DNA from 3 places in the Luteimonas sp. TWI662 genome. Region 3 is predicted to be linked to each of the others. Evidence: predicted binding sites of a transcription regulator. Region 3 holds the regulator's gene; each other region holds the start of a gene.
The links. Region 3 encodes HrcA, which represses chaperone genes, less so after heat shock. Its sites were predicted from a motif close to TTNGCACTCNNNNNNNNNGAGTGCNAA; they were not measured.
Positions count from the first base shown of each region.

Region 1 (5,187 bases), on a different contig from region 3:
CGCCACGAGCAGGGTCACGCCCAGGCGCACCCCTCGCCGGTGCGCGCGGAGCCAGGAGGCGATCGTGGTCGTCATGGCGACAGCATCGCCGATGGCGGGTGACGGCGCCCAACACGCGACGCCGACGGGGCGGTGGCGCCATGCCGCCACTGCCCCAGGAGGACCGGCCCAAACAAAAAGACCCCCGCTTGCGCGGGGGTCCGGGGTGTCGCGATACGACGCAGGCGCTGGATCAGAAATCCATGCCGCCCATGCCGCCCATGCCACCGCCAGGCGGCATCGCCGGCTCGTCCTTCTTCGGCAGCTCGGCGACCATGGCTTCGGTCGTGATCATCAGACCGGCGATCGACGCGGCGTTCTGCAGCGCGGTGCGGGTGACCTTGGTCGGGTCCAGGATGCCGAACTCGACCATGTCGCCGTACTCGCCATTGGCGGCGTTGTAACCGTAGTTGCCGGTCCCGCCCTTGACGTTGTTGACGATGACCGACGGCTCTTCGCCGGCGTTGGTCACGATCTCGCGCAGCGGGGCTTCCATCGCACGCAGCGCGATCGCGATGCCGTGGTTCTGGTCTTCGTTGGCACCCTTGAGATCGGAGATCGCAGCCAGCGCGCGGATCAGCGCGACGCCACCGCCGGGGACCACGCCTTCCTCGACCGCTGCGCGCGTGGCGTGCAGGGCGTCTTCGACGCGGGCCTTCTTCTCCTTCATTTCGATCTCGGTCGAGGCGCCGACCTTGATCACCGCCACGCCACCGGCCAGCTTGGCCACGCGCTCCTGCAGCTTCTCGCGGTCGTAGTCCGAGGAGGTCTCCTCGATCTGCGCCTTGATCTGCTTGATGCGCGACTCGATCGAACCGGTGTCGCCGGCGCCGTCGATGATCGTGGTGTTCTCCTTGGAGACCTGCACCTTCTTGGCGCGGCCCAGGTCGTTGATCGTCGCCTTCTCGAGCGACAGACCCACTTCCTCGGAGATCACGGTGCCGCCGGTCAGCACGGCCATGTCTTCGAGCATCGCCTTGCGACGGTCGCCGAAGCCCGGCGCCTTGACGGCCACGACCTTGACGATGCCGCGGATGGTGTTGACGACGAGCGTGGCCAGAGCCTCGCCCTCGACTTCCTCGGCGACGATCAGCAGCGGCTTGCCGGCCTTGGCCACGCCCTCGAGGACGGGCAGCAGGTCACGGACGTTGGAGATCTTCTTGTCGTGCAGCAGGATGAACGGATCGTCGAGATCGGCGGTCTGCGACTGCTGATTGTTGACGAAGTACGGCGACAGGTAGCCGCGGTCGAACTGCATGCCCTCGACGACGTCGAGCTCGTTCTCCAGGCCCGAGCCTTCCTCGACCGTGATCACGCCTTCCTTGCCGACCTTCTTCATCGCGTCGGCGATGATCGTGCCGATCGACTCGTCGGAGTTGGCCGAGATCGTACCGACCTGGGCGATCGCCTTGTCGTCGGCCGTCGGCTTGGACAGGTTCTTGAGCTCGGCGACGGCGGCCTGCACCGCCTTGTCGATGCCGCGCTTGAGGTCCATCGGGTTCATGCCGGCGGCGACGGCCTTGGAGCCCTCGCGGATGAACGCCTGGGCGAGCACGGTCGCGGTCGTGGTGCCGTCACCGGCGTTGTCGGACGTCTTGGAGGCGACCTCCTTGACCATCTGCGCGCCCATGTTCTCGAACTTGTCGGCCAGTTCGATCTCCTTGGCGACGGACACGCCGTCCTTGGTGATCGTCGGCGCGCCGAAGCTCTTTTCGAGCACGACGTTGCGGCCCTTCGGGCCGAGGGTCGCCTTGACGGCATTGGCGAGCACGTTGACGCCGCGCACCATCTTGGAGCGTGCGTCTTCGCCGAAGCGGATTTCCTTAGCAGCCATTGAAAACTCCGGAATTGAAATAGGGGATTAGGGATTTGGAAAAGCGCAGGACGCGGACGATTCGCGAGGCGCGAAAATGGGCGTTGACCGCCTCGATTCCCCACTCGCGAGGCCTGACGCCCCCGCTTTCGATCAGCCAACGATCGCGAGGATGTCGTCTTCCTTCACGATCTTGTATTCGATGCCCTCGGCCTTGTAGGCGCTGCCCGAGTACTGACCGTAGATCACGATGTCGCCGACCTTGACCTTCGGCGCGCGCACGCTGCCGTTGTCCAGGGCCTTGCCTTCGCCGACGGCGACGACTTCGCCCTTGGTGGGCTTTTCCTTGGCGTTGTCCGGGATCAGGATGCCGCCGGCAGTCTTCTCTTCGGCCTCGACGGGCTTGACCACGACGCGGTCGTACAGCGGCTTGAGATTGCTCATTCCAACCCTCTCTAAGTGATTGATTGTGAAGAAAACGGGCCCGAATTCTAGCACTCGCCCATGGGGACTGCCAGAACGCGCGGCGCACGCACCCTGGCAAGCCAGGGACGCGACGGGAGATGGGTGCGCGCTGCGGCTTTACAAGGGGCCGCGCAGAAAAATCTTGAGGCCGTTGAAACGCGAGACCCCGGCGCAGCGCCAGGGCCGGTGTGCGTTCCAGCAGTGGTTCAGCGGAAGCGCCAGGCGGCAACGAGCATCGTCTCGCCGTCGTTGGGCTGCTTGATGCTGGCGTTGGAGATGTGGCGGGCCAGCAGCGAGAATCGCTGCCAACGCCAGCCGATGGTGCTCACGAACTGCGGATTGCCCGACAGCGCATCGGTCTCGCCGATCTGCACACCAACGCCGAAGCCGGCGGTGAACCCATTGTCGCGCTCGTAGCGTGCGCCACCATGGATCACGCCGGTGTCCTCGTCGAGATCGAAACGGGTATCGCCGCGCGCTTGGATGTAGACGCCGCCCAACTCCCAGCGCAGCACACCATGGGCGGTGCGCCGCCACTCGGGCAACCACGCCAGAGTGACGACCGCGGTAGTCTCATTCTCGCGCGTGGCCGAGGCGCCGACGCCGACATCGATGGGGGAAGCCGCCTGAGCGGCAAGCGGCGCGGCCAGCGCGAGACCGGCAGCGAGAACGAAAGACGAGCGAAGGCGCATGGTGGACCGCCGAGACAGCGTAGGGGGGGAGGAAAATTAAGTATACCGGCGAGTTCACTAATCGTGATCCGCGTGGACTGCCCACCAGCGGGATAGACCATCCCTGACTGGCCAACGCAGCGTCGCGCCGGCGTCGTGCATACCGCGTGCACGATGGACACCGAACCGATACCTTGGCCGGATGCCTGTGCTGACTTGCCTCAACAGCTGCCCGGACGAGGCCACGGCCCAGCGCATCGCACGCGCGCTCGTCGATGCCCGGCTCGCCGCCTGCGTCAGTTTGGTCCCGGGCGTGACCTCGATCTACCGCTGGCAGGGCCGAGTCCAGACCGATGCCGAGGTCCTGCTGGTGATCAAGACCACCGCAGACCGACTCGAGGCGCTGACCGAACGGCTGCGGGCGCTGCATCCTTATGACGTCCCCGAGCTCGTCGCGCTGCCGGTCGCCGGCGGACTGGCCGATTACCTGCACTGGGTCGAGGCCGAGACCGCACCGATCGAGGCCGGCGACGCGGACTGAACCTGGCGTTGGGCATCGCGCGGGGCGGCCTGCGATACTGCCGCGATGCGTACGTTCTTCCCCGCCTCGTTCCTATCCCAGGCTGCGCCCCTCCGCCGCCAGGCGTCCCGCACCTGGCATGGCCTGCTCGCGGCTGCGCTACTGGGCACGATGTCGCCCGCCGCTGCCGTCGACTTCGACGATGTGCTGCCGGTCGATGACGCGCTGGCGCTCTCGGCCACGGCGGTCGCCCACGACCGGATCGAGATCCGCTGGAAGATCGCCGACGGCTACTACCTGTATCGACACCGCACCGCGGCCCAGGTGCCCGACGGCAGCTTCGGTGCCGGCACGCTGGCGCTGCCCGATGGCCACCGCCACATCGACGAATTCTTCGGCGAAGTCGAAACCTACCGCGATCGGCTGATCGCGACCCTGGACGGACACCCGGCCGCCGGCACACGCCGCGTCGCACTGCAGGTCAAGTACCAGGGCTGCGCCGACGCCGGCATCTGCTACCCCCCGCAGACCCGTACCCTCCAAGTCGCCCTCCCCCAACCAACACCCGGGTCAGCGTCGGTTTTCTCGCGAACTGATGCGACGGCGCCTGCTGCAAAAAGCGACACTGACCCCGGTTTTGCGGCGCTGGGGCGGGCGCTGTCGGGGACGGGCGATGCGCTGCCCGCCGAACGCGCGTTCGCCTTCGAGGCGATTGCGCAGGATGGCGACACCATTCTGATGCGCTTCACCCCGGCGCCGGGCTACTACCTCTATCAGGACCGCAATCGCTTCACGATCGAGGGGGCGTCGGGTCTGCGCGCCGGCCAGCCACGCTGGCCCACCGGCAAGGCGCATCACGACGATCATTTCGGCGCGGTGACCGTGTACTTCGACCAGGTCGACGTGCCGCTGCCGGTGCTGCGCCGTCGACCCGATGCCGCCGACGTCGAGGTGGTGGCGACCTTCCAGGGCTGCCAGACCGATGGCATCTGCTACCCGCCGATGACCCGTCGCGTCCCGGTGGCGCTGCCTGCGGGCACGACGACGGCCGCTGCGGCCACGCCGGCTGCAGCCCCCCCGGTCGCCGATGCCGGCTCGACGGACGCCGCCGAGACGAGCCAGGTGCCTGCCGCCATCGCCCCGGCCGCACCGTCCTCGTCCGAAGATGCCCCTGACGCCGCGACCGGCAGCGATGCGGTCGCCGACAACGCCGCACGCACCCGCCCCCCCGCCGCGCCCCGCACCGGCCTGCTGGCGGCGCTCGCGCTGGCGCTGCTCGGCGGCCTGGTGCTCAACCTGATGCCCTGCGTGCTGCCGATCCTGTCGTTGAAGGTGCTGGGCCTGGCGCAGAGCGGCGGCAGTCGCGCGCGGGCCCGGGCACATGCGCTGTGGTACACGGCCGGCGTCCTGGTCGCATTCGCGGCGGTCGGCCTGCTGGTGCTGGCGTTGCGCGCGGCAGGTCAGGCGCTGGGCTGGGGCTTCCAGTTGCAGCAACCCTGGTTCGTGGCTGCGCTGGTGTATCTGATGTTCGCGGTCGGGTTGAGCCTGTCGGGGGTGTTCACACTCGGGGGCCGGGTCGGCAATCTCGGCCAGGCGCTGGCCGCGCGCACCGGGCCCAGCGGCGACTTCTTTACCGGCGTCCTGGCCTGCGTGGTCGCCAGTCCGTGCATCGCCCCGTT
Region 1 is NZ_JBDJMI010000037.1:9,628-14,814, forward strand. Features, by position in the region: gene ABE488_RS17020 (hypothetical protein) at 1-75, opposite strand, end outside; gene groL (chaperonin GroEL) at 233-1,873, opposite strand; gene groES (co-chaperone GroES) at 2,006-2,296, opposite strand; gene ABE488_RS17035 (acyloxyacyl hydrolase) at 2,524-3,009, opposite strand; gene cutA (divalent-cation tolerance protein CutA) at 3,191-3,529, shown strand; gene ABE488_RS17045 (protein-disulfide reductase DsbD) at 3,680-5,187, shown strand, end outside.
Region 1: the regulator HrcA is predicted to act here: its motif matches at 2,344-2,370, upstream of groES (co-chaperone GroES).

Region 2 (5,187 bases), on a different contig from region 3:
CGCGGCTGCATCCGGTCGCGGTCGCCAGCGACGTCGCGATCGACGTGCTGCAGCGCCAGCCCGACCTGCTCGCAGAGCTGCTGGCCGACGACGGCGATACGCCGCCCGCACCGCCGCAGTTGGACGCCGGCAATCGCAGCGACTGGCCGATGCTGCTGCGGCGCTATCGCCTGGCCTGTTCGACCCGGCTGATCTGGCGCGACGTGCATGGGCTGGACGATGTCGAAACGACGCTCGCCGGCAGCACCCAGTTGGCCGAGACCTGCCTGCAGGTCGCACTTGACGCCCTCGAACAGGCTTTCGCCGATCGCCACGGCGTCGTGCGCGACGGCGAGGGCCGCGCGGTGCGGTTGGTCGTGTTCGGGCTCGGCAAGCTCGGCGGTGGCGAACTGAACTTCAGTTCCGATATCGATCTGGTCTACGGCTTCGAAGCGGCCGGCGAGAGCGACGGCGCGCGGCCGTTGGCGGCCGAGGACTACTTCACCCGGCTGGGCCAGCAACTGGCGCGGCTGCTCGACGAGATCACCGGCGACGGCTTCTGCCATCGCGTCGACCTGCGCCTGCGGCCGTTCGGCAACGCCGGCCGGATCGCGTTGAGCTTTGCGGCGATGGAGCAGTACTTCCAGCGCGAGGGACGCGATTGGGAGCGCTATGCCTGGCAAAAAGCACGGCCCGTGGCCGGCGACCTCGCCGCAGGCGCGCGTTTCCTCGACCTGCTGCGCCCGTTCGTCTACCGCCGTTATCTCGACTTCGGCGCGCTCGACGGCCTGCGGCAGATGAAGGACATGATCGCGGCCGAAGTCGCGCGCCGGGAGCTGGCCGACGACATCAAGCGCGGCGATGGCGGCATCCGCGAAGTCGAGTTCCTGGCCCAGGCGCTGCAGCTGATCCGGGGCGGGCGCGAACCGGCGCTGCGCGAGCGACGGCTGCTGCCGGCACTGCGCGCGCTGCATGCGGCAGGGCAACTGGCCGACGAGGCGCTGGCGCGGCTGCAGGCGGCCTACCTGTTCCTGCGCCGCGTCGAGAACCGGCTGCAGATGCTGCGCGATGCGCAAACCCATCTGCTGCCGGCCGATCCGCTCGACCGGCTGCGGATCGCGTCCGGTCTGGGGTACGCCCATTGGGCGGCGCTTGAGACCGAGCTGCGGCGCGAGCGCGGCCACGTTGCGCACGAGTTCGATGCGCTGCTGGCGGTCCGCAGCCAGCAGCGCAGCGTCGACACCGACAGCGATCTGGCGACCTGGTGGCGCGCGCTGCCCGACGGCGGCGATGCGCAGACACTGGCCGAGGCCGGATTTGCCGATGCGCGCGAGGTCGCCGAGGCACTGCGCGACTTCGCGCGCTCGCCGAGCGTGCGCGATCTGTCGGACAATGCCCGCGCGCGGCTCGACCGGCTGATGCCGGTGCTGCTGCAAGCCTCTGCGCCGGCGGATCGGCCGCTGCAGGCGGTGCGCCGCCTGCTGGCGCTGCTGCACAACATCCTGCGGCGTGCGAGCTACCTGGCCTTGCTCGACGAGCAACCGGCTGCGCTGGCGCGGCTGGTGGAGGCGGTGACCCGTAGCGCCTTCCTCGCCGAGCGCCTCGCCGCGCATCCCCTGCTACTCGACGAACTGCTCGACGCCCGGGTCGAAGGGCCATTGCCCGAGCGCGATGGTTTGGCGACCGAGTGCAGCCGTGCGCTGCAGCAGCGCGATCTGGAAGCGGCGCTGCTCGCGCTCAACGAGATCCGCCAGCAATTGAGCTTCCGGATCGCACTGGCCACGCTTGACCGCCGGCTCGATCCGCCGACGGCGACCCGGCAACTGGCCTGGCTGGCCGACGCGGTGGTCGAGGTGGTGCTCGCACTGGCGATGCGCGAACTCGAGCGCGCCCATGGCCGGTTGCCCGATGCCCGTTTCGTGGTGGTCGGCTACGGTAGCCTGGGCGGCGAGGAACTGGGCTTCGGGTCGGACCTCGACCTGGTCTTCCTCTACGACGCGCCCGCCGATGCCCAGTCCGACGGCGCGCGGCCGCTCGATGCCCAGCGTTGGGCGGCGCGTCTTGCGCAGAAGATCGTCGCCCTGCTGGGGACGGTCACCGGCGGCGGCCGGCTCTACGACGTCGACGTGCGTCTGCGCCCGGACGGCGGCAAGGGGCTGCTGGTGTCGTCGCTGGCCAGCTACGCGGAGTACCAGCGCGAGCGCGCATGGACCTGGGAACACCAGGCGCTGGTGCGCGCGCGCGTGGTCGCGGGCGATGCGCCGATGCGCGAGGCGTTCGAATCCGTCCGCAGCGACACACTGGCCCGGCCTCGTGACCCGGCGGCGCTGCGCGAGGAGATCGCCGCGATGCGCCGACGCATGCGCGGCGAACTCGACCGTTCGACGGCCGACCGATTCGACCTCAAGCAGGGCGAGGGTGGGCTGGTGGATCTGGAGTTCCTGGCCCAGTCGCTGGTGCTGCAGGCGGCGGCGACGCACCCCGGACTGCTCGCGCCCAGGGCCACGCCGGCGTTGCTCGAGGCCGCGGCCACGGCGGGTCTGTTGCCGGCCGCCCAGTGTCAGGCGCTCCGCCAGGGCCATGCCTGCCTGTTGGAGGCGGCCTTGACCTGCATGCTCGACCGCCGGCCGCGCATCGCACCGCTCTCGCCGGCGCTGGCGTCGGCGCGGGAGACAATTGCAGGCATCGCCGGCTGGGCCTGATCTTCATCGTGGATTCGCCCGCCTAGGTGCAGGATCGAGTTCCTGAGACGGCTGGCAGCAGTGCCGCGGGCTGTCTCGCTTCTGTGAATGATCCCTGTCCAGGAAGTGCTGGACGTTCCGTAAACGGAACGCTCGGGAACTTCCAGCGGCCTTAGCAGTCATATCTGGAGACTGCTACCATCCCTTTCATGAGCACGCAGACCATGACCCACGCCCTGGTTGCCAACAGCCTGCCGATCCCCAGCCCGCTCGGTTCGCTCGATGCCTATATCGGCGCCGTGCACCAGATTCCGGTGCTGACGGTCGAAGAGGAGCAGGCGCTGGCGCAGAGGTATCGCGATCACGACGATCTCGATGCCGCGCGCGAGCTGGTCCATTCGCATCTGCGCTTCGTCGTCCATGTGGCCCGCGGTTACAACGGCTACGGGTTGCCGCTGGGCGATCTGATCCAGGAGGGCAATATCGGCCTGATGAAGGCCGTCAAGCGCTTCGATCCGGACGTCGGTGTGCGCCTGGTGAGCTTCGCCGTGCATTGGATCCGTGCCGAGATGCACGAGTTCATCCTCAAGAACTGGCGGATCGTGAAGGTCGCCACGACCAAGGCGCAGCGCAAGCTGTTCTTCAATCTGCGCAAGAGCAAGACCCGCCTGGGCTGGCTCAACGCCGAGGAAGTGCGCACCGTCGCCGCCGACCTCAACGTCTCGGAGCGCGAAGTGCTGGAGATGGAGTCGCGTCTGTCGGGCCGCGACATCGGGTTCGATGCGCCCGCGGGCGAGGACGACGACAATGCGCCGCCGGCGCCGGTCGCCTACCTCGTCGCACAGGACGAAGATCCGGCACAGGCGTACGAGCGCAGCGACAGCGAGGCCGACCAGCTCGAACTGCTGCGCGAAGGCATGGCCAAGCTCGACGCCCGCTCGCGCGACATCATCCGTCGCCGCTGGCTCGACGACGAGCACAAGGTGACGCTGCAGGAGCTGGCCGACGAGTACGGCGTGTCCGCCGAGCGGATCCGCCAGGTCGAGGCCAATGCGCTGAAGAAGATGAAGGCGTTGTTCGCGGCCTGAGTCCTGTTCGCCAATGCTGGACCCCGGACGGCCCGCGCAAGCGGGCCGTTTCTGTATGCGCGTTCGCATGCTCTGCAACGCAGGGCCACAAACCCGCCCCCACCCTTCTGAATGCGCAGTGCTTTTTAACCCGACCGTTCGTCGGAAAGTCAATAGATCAGCAGGTCTTTTTGTTGCATTTCTGTTAATTATTAGACTAGCTTCTGCCTTGGTTTTGTTTTTGTTCATGAATGCGCGCAGGCCATGCCGGCGCATCAACCTGAGGAGAAGCAATGAACAAGTGCCACAATCGCGCCAAACCGGTGTTTCGACGTGCCGCATTGAGCATCGCGCTGCTGACCTGTATCGGGGTGGCGACGGCGCAAAGTACTTCGGGAGACATCCTGGGCAGCAATGGTGGCGATCCGGGGAGCCGCGTCCAGGTTCGGAGTCTTGCTTCGGGCGCGACCCGAGAGGCGGTGGTCGGCAATGACGGCCGGTTCCGCATTTCGGCGCTGCCTCCCGGGCAGTATGAGCTGACGGTGTCTGGCAGGACCACTCGGGTCACGGTCATTGCTGGTCAAGCGGTCACGACCTCCCTGGCCGCGGACGCGACCAGCCTGGACACGGTCCGCGTGCGTGGACTGGGGGGCGTCAACAACATCGACCTGACCAGCATCGAAACCCGAACCACATTTACCGCCGAACAGCTCAATACCTTGCCCGTCGCGCGCAACGTCACCGCCGTGTCCTTGCTGACCCCTGGCACCGCGTCGAGCAGCGAGTACTTCGGTAATGCATCTTTTGGTGGTGCTTCAGCAGCCGAGAACAGCTACTACATCAACGGATTCAACGTCACTAACCTGTACGACAACCTTTCGTTCACAGAGGTGCCTTACCAGGCCATCGAGCAGTTGGATGTGCAGACCGGTGGTTACGGTGCCCGATACGGCTTCTCCACTGGCGGCGTGACGAGCGTGGTGGTCAAGCGCGGCAGCAACGAACTCAAGGGAGGGGTGAGTTACACGTTCGCCCCCAACTCGTTGCGGGAGCAGCCTGACCCGGTCACTCTCAAGGACGGCACGATCTGGCGCTCTTATGATCGCAATGAGTCCTCCTCCGACAATCTGAGCTTCTGGACCAGTGGCGCGCTGGTTGAAGACCGGCTGTTCTTCTTTGCGCTAGGGTCATTCAGCAACTGGGATGCGGCCTCCTATGGCGTGCGCGGTAGCGGCTATTCGTCCTCGCCGACCGGCGCCTACACCAGCGCGCTCGGCACGACCGCATACGACTACAAGTCCGAGCAGCCGTACTGGATGGTCAAGTTGGACTGGTACCTCAACGACAACAATCATCTCGAGTACACCGGCTTCGACAATACCCGCAAGCAGACTTACACCAACTACATCGCTGCTTTTGACAGCACCGCGGCAAATGCGCAGGCGAGCAAGACCGATTAC
Region 2 is NZ_JBDJMI010000013.1:615-5,801, forward strand. Features, by position in the region: gene glnE (bifunctional [glutamate--ammonia ligase]-adenylyl-L-tyrosine phosphorylase/[glutamate--ammonia-ligase] adenylyltransferase) at 1-2,681, shown strand, start outside; gene rpoH (RNA polymerase sigma factor RpoH) at 2,870-3,748, shown strand; gene ABE488_RS10420 (TonB-dependent receptor) at 4,021-5,187, shown strand, end outside.
Region 2: the regulator HrcA is predicted to act here: its motif matches at 2,833-2,859, upstream of rpoH (RNA polymerase sigma factor RpoH).

Region 3 (5,187 bases):
CAAGATCATCGAGTTCGAAAGCGCCGAGATCGAGAAGCTGCAGCACGAGATCGCCGAGCGCTACGGCTACCATCTCGAGGACCACTCGCTGGTGCTGTACGTCCGCAAGAAGCGCTGAGACGTCCGAACCCGATTACCGCGCCACCGGCGATGGTCGGTGTTGGTGCCGCATGTCGCCGGTCGATGGCATGCCAGGTGTGCATGCGTTCTTGGGGCGGAACTTGGGGCGCAGGTCCGTCCCGTCAGACCATGCCCTGCAGCAGCTTGCGGGCGGCGGCGCGGGCTTCGCTGCTGACCTCGACGCCGCCGAGCATGCGCGCCAGTTCCTCGGTCCGGGCGTCGGCCTCGAGCAGGCTGACGCGGCTTTCGGTCGCGCCGCCGCTGGTGACCTTGTGGACCCGATAGTGCGCATGCCCCTTGGAGGCGACCTGGGGCAGGTGGGTCACGCACAGCACCTGGCGGCTCGCGCCCAGGGCGCGCAGCTTGTGGCCGACGATGTCGGCGACTGCGCCGCCGATGCCCGAGTCGACCTCGTCGAAGACCATCGTCGGCACCGCGTCGTGGCCCAGCGCCGCGACCTCGATCGCCAGCGAGATCCGCGACAGCTCGCCGCCCGAGGCCACCCGGCGCAGCGGCCGTGGTGGCTGGCCCGCGTTGGCCGAGACCATGAATTCGATGCGCTCGGCGCCCTGGGGGTCGGGCCGGTCGTGCTCGACCGGCTCGAATGCAATGTCGAACGTCCCGCCGCCCATGCCGAGCTCGTGGATCAGGGCGGTCGTCGCCTTCGATAGCGCCTTGCCGGCCTTGCGGCGGGCTGCGCCCAGGCGGTCGGCGGCGGTGCGCCAGCGCGCGAGTGCGGCGTCGATCTCGTCGTCCAGGCGCGCCAGACGTTCGCCGGCGCCGTCGAGCTGCTCGAGTTCGCTGGCCAGCCGCTGCCGGACCTCGCCCAGCTCCTCGGGTGTGACCCGGTGCTTGCGCGCCAGGTCGTGCAGCCGGCCCAGACGTTGCTCGAGCAACTCGAGCTCGGCCGGGTCGATATCGAGGTCGTCGCGGACCTGCCCGAGCAGGCGGGTGGCCTCGTCGAGCTGGATCGAGGCGGCGTCGAGCATCGCATCGACCTCGCCCAGACGGGGCTCATGGGCGCGCATGCGGCCCAGGTCGTGGCGCAGCGCGTGCAGGGCCTGCGGCAGGCCGACCGCATCCTCGCCGCTCATCCGCGCCAGCGCCGCGTCGCAGGTCTGGATCAGGCCCGCCGCGTTCGCATGGCGGCGGTGGGCAGCGTGCAGGTCGGCGATCGCCTCGGGCTCGAGCCGCTCGCCTTCCAGTTCGTCGAGCTGATGGCGCAGCCAGTCGCGGCGCTCGCCGACATCGCCGATACCGATCAGCGCCTCGCGCTCGCCCTGCAACGCGCGCCAGTCTTGGGCGGCGCCGCGGACCGCGGCCAGCAGGGTGCCATTGCCGGCCTGGGCATCGAGCAGCGCCAACTGGCTGCCGCGCGCCAGCAGCGCCTGGTGTTCATGTTGGCCGTGGATCTCGACCAGACGTCCGGCGAGCTCGGAGAGCTGGGCGATCGTCGCCGGGCGGCCGTTGATCCAGGCCCGCGAGCCGCCGTCGGCGCGCAGCGTGCGGCGCAACTGGCAGGTGGCGCCTTCGTCGAACTCGTTGTCGCGCAGCCAGCGCAGCGCCGGGGCGGCATCGTCCAGCGCGAACTCGGCGTGCAGCTCGGCGCGCTCGGCGCCGTGGCGGACGATGCCGCTGTCGGCGCGCTGGCCGGACAGGAAGCCCAGCGCATCGACCAGCAGCGACTTGCCGGCACCGGTCTCGCCGGAGATGACGGTCAACCCCGGTCCGAACTCAAGGTCGGTGGCGGTGGCGACGGCGAAGTTGCGGATGGCAAGGTGGGTGAGCATCGGTGGAATTGTGCCTTGGCAGCCTGCGGTCGTGTAGCGGCGGCTTGATAGCCCCTGCGCGTCTCATCGGCTAAGACCGCGCTTGCATCGGTGGCGGCGGCGCCGTATACCGCCCGCATGTCGTCCGATGTCCGCCATCCGCTGGATCCGCGCGCCCGCCAGCTGCTGCGCACGCTGATCGGGCGGCATATCCGCGACGGCGAGCCGGTCGGTTCGCAGACGCTCGCCCGGCATGCCGGGCTGGACGTGAGCCCGGCGACGATCCGCAACATCCTGGCCGACCTGGAGGAGGCCGGGCTGCTCAGCTCCCCGCACACCTCGGCCGGGCGCGTGCCCACCGCGCAGGGCTACCGGGTGTTCGTCGATTCGCTGCTCCAGGTCAAGCCGCTGCGCGAGCAGGAGCTGCTGCGCTTGCGCGGGGAGCTGACCGGGGCCGGCGGGCACCAGTCGCTGCTGGGCAGCGCCTCGGAACTGGTCTCGGCGATGACGCGCTTCGTCGGGGTGGTCTCGGTGCCGCGGCGCGAGCAACTGGCGTTCCGGCACATCGATTTCGTGCCGCTCGACGGTCAGCGGGTCATGGCGATCATCGTCTTCGCCGACCACGAAGTGCAGAACCGGATCTTCCAGACCCGGCGCAGCTTCGACGCCGCTGAGCTCGAGCGCGTGGCCAACTACCTCAACCAGCATTGCGCCGGCCGGCCGATGGCCGCGGTGCGGGCGACGCTGGTCGAAGAGCTGCGCCATGCCCGCGACGAGATGGAAGCGTTGCTCGCGCAGACGATGGAGCTGGCCGAGCAGGCCTTGGTGCCGGCCGACGAGGATATGGTGCTGGCCGGGCAGAACCGGCTGATCGGGGTGCAGGACCTCTCGGACCTGGACCGGCTACGCGAATTGTTCGAGGCGTTTTCCCGCAAGCGCGAGATCCTGCAGTTGCTCGAGCGCACCCTGCACGCGCCGGGCGTGCGCATCTTCATTGGCGAGGAAACCGGCCTGGCGCCGCTGGAGGGCGTGTCGCTGGTCACCGCGCCGTACGCGGCGGGCGGACGGACACTCGGCGTATTGGGGGTGATCGGCCCGACCCGCATGGCCTACGACCGGGTGATTCCGGTGGTGCAGGCGACCGCGGACTTGCTGGGCGCCGCGCTCGGTGCTCACCCGTCGGCGGGCGAGGGCGCCGCGGGCCGTACGCCCGACGCGGCCTGAGCCGCCAGGCGCGACGCGCCAAATTCCCCGGCCGTGGCTTGAAACCGCGGCGGCCAGCCCCATAGCTGGGCGGGTCGGCGGCCAGACGCCCGCCCCGGAACCGGACATGACCCAGGAACAGCACGAGACGCAGCACCCCGAAATCCACGAGTCCGACGACCAGGCCACGCCGGTCGAGGCCCAGCTGACCGAACAGGTCGAGCTGCTGAAGGCCGAACTCGAGCAGGTGCGCGCACAGAGCCTGCTCGAGCGCGCCGACCTGGAAAACCAGCGCAAGCGCCTGGCGCGCGAGATCGAGACCGCACGCCGGTTCGCCAATGAGCGCTTGCTCTCGTCGCTGGTGCCGGTGTTCGATGCGCTCGAGGCCGGCTTGGCGAGTGCGCCGGAGAATGATCCGCTGCGCGCCGGCGTCGAACTCACCCTGCGCGAACTGGTCAAGGCGACCGAGAGCAATGGCCTGCGCGTGGTCGCCCCGGCGGCCGGCGACGCCTTCGACCCCGAGCAGCACCAGGCGATGAGCATCGTCGAGGTGCCGGGCGTGCCGCCGGGCGCGGTCGCCCAGGTCTTCCAGAAGGGCTACCTGCTCAACGAGCGCCTGCTGCGCCCGGCGATGGTGGTGGTCGCCAAGGCCGACTGAGCGCGCGCCGCGCCATCGCGCGTCACACCGCTTGAACGCTGTGTTGCGCGCCCCCAGATACCCCGCATCGACGGCCACGCCGCCGTCCCCGCACAACGACATTTCCTAGAGGAAGCATTGCAATGGCAAAGATCATCGGCATCGATCTCGGCACGACCAACTCGTGCGTGGCGATCATGGACGGCGGCAAGGCCAAGGTCATCGAAAACAGCGAAGGCGACCGCACCACGCCGTCGATCGTCGCCTATACCAAGGACGGCGAGGTGCTGGTCGGCGCCTCCGCCAAGCGCCAGGCCGTCACCAACCCCCACAACACGTTCTTCGCGGTCAAGCGCCTGATCGGCCGCAAGTTCAAGGACGCCGAGGTCCAGAAGGACATCGGCCTGGTCCCCTACAAGATCCTCGAGCACGACAACGGCGATGCCTGGGTCGCGACCAGCGACGACAGGAAGCTGTCGGCGCAGGAAGTCTCGGCGCGCATCCTCGAGAAGATGAAGAAGACCGCCGAGGACTACCTGGGCGAGAAGGTCACCGAGGCGGTGATCACGGTGCCGGCGTACTTCAACGACAGCCAGCGCCAGGCGACCAAGGACGCCGGCCGTATCGCCGGCCTCGACGTCAAGCGCATCATCAACGAGCCGACCGCGGCCGCGCTGGCCTATGGCCTGGACAAGAGCGGCGGCGACCGCAAGGTCGCGGTCTACGACCTGGGCGGCGGCACGTTCGACGTGTCGATCATCGAGATCGCGGAAGTCGACGGCGAGAAGCAGTTCGAGGTGCTGGCCACCAACGGCGACACGTTCCTCGGCGGCGAGGACTTCGATGCCCGCGTCATCGATTATCTGGTCGAGGAGTTCCAGAAGGATCAGGGGATCGATCTGCGCAAGGATCCGCTGGCGCTGCAGCGCCTGAAGGATGCGGCCGAGCGCGCCAAGATCGAGCTGTCGTCGTCGCAGCAGACCGAGGTCAACCTGCCCTACGTCACCGCCGACGCCTCGGGTCCGAAGCACCTGAACATCAAGCTGACCCGCGCCAAGCTCGAAGCGCTGGTCGAGGACCTGATCAAGCGTTCGATCGAGCCCTGCCGCATCGCGCTCAACGATGCCGGCCTGCGCGCGTCCGACGTCAACGAGGTCATCCTCGTCGGCGGCCAGACCCGCATGCCCAAGGTGCAGCAGGCCGTTGCCGACTTCTTCGGCAAGGAGCCGCGCAAGGACGTGAACCCCGACGAGGCGGTCGCGATCGGTGCGGCGGTGCAGGGTGGCGTGCTGGCCGGCGACGTCAAGGACGTGCTGCTGCTCGACGTGACCCCGCTGAGCCTGGGCATCGAGACCCTGGGCGGCGTGTTCACCAAGATCATCGAAAAGAACACCACGATCCCGACCAAGGCTTCGCAGACCTTCTCCACCGCCGACGACAACCAGTCGGCCGTGACCG
Region 3 is NZ_JBDJMI010000025.1:7,748-12,934, forward strand. Features, by position in the region: gene fur (ferric iron uptake transcriptional regulator) at 1-118, shown strand, start outside; gene recN (DNA repair protein RecN) at 243-1,910, opposite strand; gene hrcA (heat-inducible transcriptional repressor HrcA) at 2,028-3,113, shown strand; gene grpE (nucleotide exchange factor GrpE) at 3,220-3,750, shown strand; gene dnaK (molecular chaperone DnaK) at 3,873-5,187, shown strand, end outside.